2 regions of the Micromonospora sp. NBC_00858 genome follow, and region 1 is predicted to be linked to the other one. Evidence: riboswitches for the same ligand, from Rfam matches in the RefSeq annotation. Region 1 holds a riboswitch; the other holds the start of a gene.
What was found. Region 1 has a riboswitch for S-adenosylmethionine ahead of thrC (threonine synthase). Riboswitches for the same ligand answer to the same signal wherever they lie in the genome.

Region 2: another riboswitch for S-adenosylmethionine. It lies ahead of OG990_RS19505 (ABC transporter substrate-binding protein); the one in region 1 lies ahead of thrC (threonine synthase).

The regions. Positions count from the first base shown of each region.
Region 1 is NZ_CP108828.1:6,861,226-6,865,430, forward strand. Features, by position in the region: gene OG990_RS31930 (DUF4232 domain-containing protein) at 1-146, opposite strand, end outside; gene OG990_RS31935 (ArsR/SmtB family transcription factor) at 973-1,377, opposite strand; gene OG990_RS31940 (DMT family transporter) at 1,469-2,437, shown strand; SAM riboswitch class I at 2,505-2,640, shown strand; gene thrC (threonine synthase) at 2,652-3,938, shown strand.
Region 2 is NZ_CP108828.1:4,191,536-4,195,740, reverse strand. Features, by position in the region: gene OG990_RS19520 (hypothetical protein) at 1-238, shown strand, start outside; gene OG990_RS19515 (amino acid ABC transporter ATP-binding protein) at 282-1,025, opposite strand; gene OG990_RS19510 (amino acid ABC transporter permease) at 1,022-1,804, opposite strand; gene OG990_RS19505 (ABC transporter substrate-binding protein) at 1,850-2,719, opposite strand; SAM riboswitch class IV at 2,994-3,106, opposite strand; gene OG990_RS19500 (amino acid transporter) at 3,192-4,205, opposite strand, start outside.

The DNA of each region.
Region 1 (4,205 bases):
CTGGGCGTGGCCGTGACCCCGGGCAGCCGGCTCGGGCCATCCCCCGCCTGGCCTCGATGGTCGGCGGGAGCACAGGCGCCGAGCACGAGAGCCATCGCGACCGCCACGCCGGTCCTTCGCCGCGCTGCCGTGCCGTGCAAGGTCATCCGTTGATCCTCGCCCACGCGAGCTTCCGATCGCCGCCCGGCCCTCTGGATCTCATCGGCTCCCGCATCGGCTCCCGCATCGGCTCCCGCATCGGCTCCTGCATCGACTCCCGCATCGCGCCCCCGGCCTCGCGCCCCGGCCGCGCCCCGGGCTCGAGGCCCCGGCCTCGCGGCCCCGGCCTCGCACCCCGGCCGCGCCCCGGCTTCGCACCCCGGCCGCGCCCCGGCTTCGCGCCCCGGCCGCGCCCCGGCTTCGCGCCCCGGCCGCGCCCCGGGCTCGCGGCCCCGGGCTCGCGCCCCGGCCTGCCGGCCCGCCGGCCCGGCCTGCCGGTTGCTGACCCTGTCGAGCTGCCCCATATTTGGACCATCGCCGCGAGGGTTGCGCGGCGACCAGTCACCTGACCGGTTCTGCCGGGCTGGCTGCTCTGCTGGGGCGGCTGCTCTGCCGGGCTGGCTGCTCTGCTGTGCCGGGCTGGCTGCTGTGCCGGGCTGGGGCGCGAGGCGGGGCGGTTGCGGTGCTGGGCTGGCTGCTCTGCCTGGCTGCTGTGCAGGGGCGGCTGCTGTGCCGGGCCGCTGCTCTGCCGCCGCTCCCTCTCGGCACGGACCTGACGAGGGCTTCCGGGTGCCTCTGGAGCTGAATGGTTGGGGACATCGCTCGTCCGCGTGTAGCGGCCGGCGGTCATTGACCCGGCACACGGCCGGCATGCTGAGGCAAGCGCACAATCCGGCACTGAGCGGTGGTAACGCCGACGTCCAACCCCGCCCCATATCTGGGGCAGCTCGACAGGGCGTGCAGGCAGTCCGTTACTCCCGACCGCCGGGCTCGTCAGCCCGCCGTCACGTCGCGTCGCCAGCGGTGCCGGCCGCTCTCAGGCTGGCTCGGGGCGGCTCGGGGCGGCTCGGGGCGGCGCGGGGCGGCGCGGCTCGGGGCGGGCGGGGCGGGGGTGAGGACGGCGTTCAGGAGGCCGGGGTAGAGGCGCTCCAGCTCGTCTCGCCGGAGGCGGACGTAGCGGCTGGTGCCGGCGGCCCGGGTGCGGGTCAGGCCGGCCTCGCGCAGCACCTTGAGGTGGTGGCTGCGGGTCGCCTTGGAGACGCCGAACTCGAAGGTGTTGCAGGCGAACTCGCCGCCCTCGGCGAGCGCCCGGACGATCTGCAGCCGCACGTCGTCGGCGAGTGCGGCCAGCACGGTGGTGACCGGTACGGCGGTCAGGTCGGGTTCGTGCGGCTCCATGTGACCAGTATAACCGTTGTTCGACAATCGTCGAACAAGTCCCTAGGGTCGGTGTCGCTGGTTCGACGATTCTCGAACATTGGAGCTGACGATGCGTTCCCGTTCCGCCGCCTATCCGCTGCTCGCCGTGCTCAGCTGGGGAGTGATGTTCCCGGTTCTGGCCAGCGCGCTGACCCGGGTTGATCCGCTCAACCTGACCACCGCCCGCTACCTGCTGGCCGCCCTCATCCTGGTCGCCATCCTGCTGCTCCGTGAGGGTGCCGGCGCGCTGCGGCTCGGCGGTCGGGCCGTCGAGGTGGCGGTGCTCGGTGTGGTCGGCTTCGCCGGCTTCAACGTGCTCACCAACCTGGCGCTCGAGCACGCCGCCCCGCAGCAGATCGCCCTTTTCGTGGCCACCACCCCGGTGATCACCCAACTGGTCCGCTGGGCCCGCGACGGCGTACGCCCGAAGCCCCTCCTGCTGGCCCTCTCCCTGGTGGCGCTCCTCGGCGTCGGCCTGGTGATCACCCGCGGGAGCCTGACCGGGCTCGGTCAGTTCGGCCTCGGCGGGCTGATGATGATCGGCGCGGTGCTCGGCTGGGCGATCTACACCCACGGCGCCAGCCAGTTCGGCACCTGGTCGCCGCTGCGGTACACCACGCTGACCGCGCTCGCCGGCACGGCCGCCATGCTCGCCGCGAGCGTGCTCGCCGACGGCATCGGATGGCAGCACGCGCCGGCCGCCGCCGACCTCGTGGCGGTCGCCCCGCAGTTGGCGTACGCCGTGATCATGGGCGCGGTGATCGCGGTGCTGGCCTGGAACACCGGCGTGCAGCGGCTCGGAGCCGCCAATGCCGCCCTGTTCATGAACCTGGTGCCGGTGACCACCTTCACGGTGCAGATCGTCCGCGGCTACCGGCCGGAGCCGATCGAGCTGGTCGGGGCCGCGATCACCATCGCCGCCCTGGTCGCCGCGAACCTCGCCACCCGGGCCCGGACCGTGACCCCGTCGCGGCCCCAACCGACTGCGGTGACCGATCCGGTCGCGGTGGTCGACTCGGTGGCGGTGGCCAACCGCTGACCCACTCACTGGGATCTGCGGTGGAGGCGGCGCCCGGCGTTGCCTAGACTCGACGGCACAACTGAATACCTCATCCAGAGGGGCTGAGGGATACGGCCCGACGACGCCCCGGCAACCACCCCGCGCGCTCACCGCTGAGCGACCCGCGGGGCAGGTGCCAATTCCGTCCCCGCCGCACCGTGCGGTGTGGGGAAAGATGAGAGGACTCCTCGACATGACGTCGACGCTCGCCACCCCTGGCATCGACACCTCCTCCAGCCCCGCCCGAGCCCTGGTGTGCCGCGCCTGTTCGGCCCGCTACCCGCTCGCCGCCCAACACGCCTGTTACGAGTGTTTCGGCCCGCTGGAGGTCGACTACGACACCGCCGCCCTGGCCGCCGTCACCCGTGAGCAGATCGAGGCCGGCCCGAACAACATCTGGCGGTACGCCGCGCTGCTGCCCGCCGGTCAGGACCCGTCCACCCGGGTGACCCTCGACCCGGGGCTCACCCCGCTGGTGGCGGCCCCGCACCTGGCCGCCGAGCTGGGCATCGCCGCGCCGCTCTGGGTCAAGGACGACAGCGCCAACCCGACCCACTCGTTCAAGGACCGGGTCGTCTCGGTGGCGCTCACCGCCGCCCGCGCGCTCGGCTTCAGCCGGTTCGCCTGCGCCTCCACCGGCAACCTGGCCAACTCGGTGGCCGCGCACGCCGCCCGGGCCGGGGTGCCCTCGGTGGTCTTCATCCCCAGTGACCTGGAGCAGGGCAAGGTCATCACCACCGCGGTCTACGGCGGCGACCTGGTCGCCATCGACGGCTCGTACGACGACGTGAACCGCCTCTGCGGCGAGTTGGTGGAGACCGACGAGTTCGAGGACACGGCGTTCGTCAACGTCAACGTCCGGCCGTACTACGCGGAGGGCTCCAAGACCCTCGGCTACGAGGTGGCCGAGCAGCTCGGCTGGCGGATCCCGGCCCAGGTGGTCATCCCGATGGCCAGCGGCGAGCTGCTCACCAAGATTGACAAGGCGTTCTCCGAGCTGGTCGAGATCGGGCTGGTCGAGGCGCCGGCCGGCGGCTGGAAGGTCTTCGGTGCCCAGTCCGCAGGCTGCAACCCGATCGCCACCGCCCTGCACGCCGATACCGACACGATCACCCCGGTCAAGCCCACCGGCATCGCCAAGTCGCTGAACATCGGCGACCCGGCCGCCGGCCTCTACGCCCTGGAGGCAGTCCGCCGCACCGACGGTTGGATGGAGTACGCCGACGACGACGAGATCCGCGCCGGCATCCGGCAGTTGGCCCGTACCACCGGCGTCTTCGCGGAGACCGCCGGTGGGGTCACCGTGGCGGTGCTGCGCAAGCTGGTCGAGTCCGGTCGGCTCGACCCGACGGCGGAGACCGTGGTGTTCAACACCGGCGAGGGGCTGAAGACCATCGATGCGGTAGCCGGTCAGGTTGGCCCGACCCATCACATCAAGCCGTCCCTCCGCGCCGCCCGCGACGCCGGCCTCCTGGGCTGATCAGCCCCGCCCGCCCCGCCCCGCCCCGCGCCGGAGGGGTGGGCGTGCAGGGTCGGGCGGGGGATAGGGGATCGCCCGGACGGGGGATCGGGCCGATCCGCCGGGTATCTGGCTTTTCGCAGTGAGTGTGGAAAACCCACCGCTCTGGACTTGACGGCAGGAACCGGACGGCGCAAGATGCTCCCTGCGGGAGGGCATTTCGCCGGAGACTTTTGAAGTTCTTGCGACCCAGCGCCGGAGGCGTTGTGCGAGTGTCCCTCCCGACCA
Region 2 (4,205 bases), 2.7 Mb from region 1:
GCCCTACCAGGACGCGGTGGCCGCGTACCTGCAGGCCCTGCGCCGGGAGGGCGACCTGCTCGCCCGCCCGCACAAGGTGCTCGACCGGCGCCGACGCAAGGCCCTGTCGGCGGCGTTCGGTGGGTTGGACGACGAGGAGCTGCACCTGTGGGCGTCGGTCGCCTACCGCAACGCCATCCTGGTGCTGCTCGGCGACCTGCAGGCGTTCGCCGCGCACCTGCGGCGGCAGGCCGGCTGACGTCGATCGGGGCCAGGTCGGGCGGGCCGTCGTCGGCGCGGGCTCAGAGCACCTGAGCGAGGAACCGGCGCAGCCGGGGATGCTCGGCCCGCTCGAAGATCGCCTCCGGCGGGCCGGCCTCCAGCACCACGCCCCGGTCCATGAAGGCGACGGTGTCGGCGACCTGCCGGGCGAAGCCCATCTCGTGCGTGACCACGACCATGGTCATGCCCCCGGCGGACAGGTCGGCCATCACCCCGAGCACCCCCTTGACCAGCTCCGGGTCGAGCGCCGAGGTGGCCTCGTCGAAGAGCATCACCTCGGGCCGCAGCGCCAGCGCCCGGGCGATCGCCACCCGCTGCTGCTGACCGCCGGAGAGCTGCGCCGGCCGTGAGTCGGCCTTGCCGGCCAGCCCCACCAGCTCCAGCTGTGCCCGGGCGACCGCCACCGCCTCGTCCTCGTCGAGCTTGCGCAGCCGACGCAGCGCCAGGGTGACGTTGCGCAGCACGCTCATGTGCGGGAAGAGGTTGAACTGTTGGAAGACCATGCCCACCCGCTGCCGCAGCGCGTCCGGGTCGTCGCGCAGCACGCTGCGCCCGTCCAGCAGCACGTCGCCGCGGTCCGGCTCGATCAGCCGGTTGATCGTCCGCAGCAGGGTGGACTTGCCCGACCCGGACGGGCCGATCACGCAGGCCGTCGCGCCGCGTGGCACGGCCAGGTCGACGCCGCGCAGCACCCGGTTCGGTCCGAAGGCGAGGTGCACGTCGCTTACGTCGAGGCTGACCGAGGTGGTCGTGCCGGTGGTCATCGCCGGTCCCCTTCGGTCGTGCCGGCCAGCGCCGACTCGGTGTCGTCCTCGTCATCGTCGGCCGGCGCGGTGGCCGGCCGGCCGTGGCGCAGCCGCCGGTCGATCCAGTTGACCACGTGCGTCAGCGGCACGGTCAACGCCAGGTAGAAGAGCCCGGCCAGCAGCAGCGCGGACTCGTTGCCGGTGGTGGCCGCGTAGTCCTGCCCGATCCGGAACAGCTCCCGCTGGCTGGCCACCAGTCCGAGGAAGTAGACCAGGCTGGAGTCCTTGATCAGCGCGATGAGCTGGTTCACCCAGGCGGGCAGCACCCGCCGGATGCCCTGCGGAATGATCACCAGCCGCATCGAGTCGGCCCAGGAGAAGCCGAGCGCCCGGGCGCCCTCCAGTTGGGCGGCCTCCACCGACTGGATGCCGGAGCGGAAGATCTCCCCGATGTACGCCGCCGCGATCAGCGACAGCGCCAGGATGCCCAGCGGGTACGGGTCGGGTCCCCAGATCTCCATGCCCAGCGGCGCCAGCCCGACGCCGATCAGGAGGATCGTCGCCGCGGCCGGCAGCCCCCGGAACACGTCGGTGTAGACCCGCGCCGGCCAGCGCAGCCACCGGGTACGGGAGATGCCGGCGACGGCCAGCAGCAGGCCCAGCACCGAGCCGAGCAGGGCGGCGGAGACCGCCAGGATCAGCGTGTTGGGCAACCCGACAGTCAGCATCTCGGGTAGCGCCTCGCGCATCGCGTCCCAGTCGAAGAAGGTCTCCCACAGGGTGCTCAACGGATCCATTGGTCGCCTCTCCTACCGCCCCGCTCGCTCGTCACCGGGTAGGCCTCAGGACGCGGTCGACGCGGCCGCCGACGCCGACGGCACGGTCACCGTGCCGCTGCCCGGCCGGAAGTCCTCCGGAACTGGCCGGCCCGGGTAGTAGTGCGCCTGCAACCGGCTCCAGGTGCCGTCCGCGATCACCTCGTCGAGGCCCTTGTTCAGCGCCTCGCGGAGCTTGTCGCTGCCCTTGGCGACCGCGTACGCGGTCGGTGCCGGGCTGAGCTGCTTGGCCGCCACGGTGATCTTGCCGTTGCTGTCGGCGGCCGACTTCTCGCCGATCTCCGCCGGGGCGATCCACGCGTCGGCGGTGCCCGCCTTGAGCTGGTTGATCGCGCCGTTGTAGTCCGGCACCCGGACCGGGTCGAGCTGCTTGCCGGTGGCGTAGTCGTCCTGGACGGTGCCCTGGACCACCACGACCCGCTTGCCGGCGAGCTGGTCGAAGCTGGTGATCGGCGAGCCAGCCGGGACGTCCAGGCCGAAGTAGCCGAAGTCGTAGCCGTTGCCGAAGTCGACCGTCTTCTTCCGCGCCTCGGTGATGGTGATCGAGGAGCTGCCGACGTCGAACTTGCGGTTGTTCACCTGGGAGAGCAGCGCGGAGAAGTCGGTGCCGACGAACTCGACCTTCAGGCCGAGCTTGCCGGCCACCGCCGCCAGCAGGTCGTTGTCGAACCCGGTGAACTTGCCGTCCTTGAGGTACACGTTCGGAGGGGCGTCGGTCAGCGTGCCGGCGCGCAGCACGCCCGGCTGCGACAGGCCGTACGGGTTGGCGGTGGCGTCGGACGACGTGTCGTCGCCGCAGGCGGTCAGCGCGGTGGCGGCCAGGATCGTGGCCGCGCCGAGGGCAGCGGCGCGGGTCAGGGCAGGAAGAATTCGCACGGGTGTCTCCGAAGGTTGCGCAGCGGCGGGCGCAGGCGTGCGCCGCCGACGGTGCGCCCGATGGGCGTACCGCTGGGGTGGGTTCGGGAAAGAGGGGTGCGCTAGTGCGCGGCGCGGCAGCGACAGGCGGCGCTGCATACCCGCATCATGTCCACGTGCCGCCGCCGGGTCAGTGCCGGCGGGAGCCAACCGGCGCGGGAATCCGCGGCGTCGGTCGGTGGGGCGGTGCTGAGGATGCGCATGGTTCTCCCGGGTCTGTGCTGACCTGGGTGCCAGGCCACGCTTGCACCGACGTCTTTGCCGGTGCCTGGTCTTCACCCGGGGCACCCCACCGCGGAGGAGGGTTGCCGGCCAGCGAGCCGGGGCTTCGCGCTGGCGCTCATGACCTGTTCAGAGGCTAGCAGCCGGAACCGGCGGATCGTCCAGCCGCTATGACCACGCTCACCCCCGCGACGGCCACCGGACCGCCGGGTCAACCGGCGTGCACGTGCGGCCGGCGGCTCCGGTCGGGCTCCTGGCGGCGCAGGATCTCGCGGGTGACCGGGGCGATCTCGCCCTGCCCGAAGGCCAGGTAGCGCAGGAGGTTGCCACCCGGGTTGCCCTCGGTCCACTCGAAGTAGATGTGCGGGCGCCGTTGGATCCGGTCGCGGATCTCCAGCAGCAGGGCGGCCAGCGCGCTGGGCACCGCGGAGCTGGCCAGGCTGAGCACCAGGTAGTTGTCGTGCACCACGCTGCCGCGCACCAGCAGCTCGGTCTCGAAGTCGGAAGGGTCGGTGACCGTCACCTCGACGAAGATCACGTCGCTGTCGGCCGGGAAGTCGTTGTCCGCGACGGTCTGGGCCAGCTTGTCGCGGTACTCCGCCGGGTCTCGGCTGGCCGGCTCGTGCGCGATCAGCCGGATCCGGCGCCCGACGCACTCGTCGATCATCCGGGCCGCCTCGGGGTCCAACTCCACCCGTTGGACCCGTAGTTCGAAGGCGCGGTTCAGCCGTGACAGCAGCGAGACCAGGATGATCCCGCCGATGAAGCAGGCCGCGATCTTCACGCCGTCGGGGCGCTCCACCACGTTCGCCGCGGTGGTGTAGACGAAGATCACCGCGATGATGCCGAAGGCGATCGTGCGGCGGCGCTGGCGCCGTCGCCGTGCCGCGAGGGTCACGGCCGTCGCCGCCGAGGTGATCAACACCAGAACCCCGGTGGCGTACGCGCCGCCCTGCGCGTCCACGCTGGCCTCGAAGACCACCGTGATCAGGAAAGCCACCGCGGTGAAGACCAGCACCAGCGGCCGGACCGCCCGGGCCCAGGTCGGTGCCATGCCGTAGCGGGGCAGGTAGCGGGGTACGAGGTTGAGCAGGCCGGCCATCGCCGAGGCGCCCGCGAACCAGAGGATCCCGATGGTGGACAGGTCGTAGGCCGTGCCGAACACCTCGCCGAGGTACTCGTGCGCCAGGTAGGCCAGCGCCCGGCCGTTCGCCGGCCCATCCGG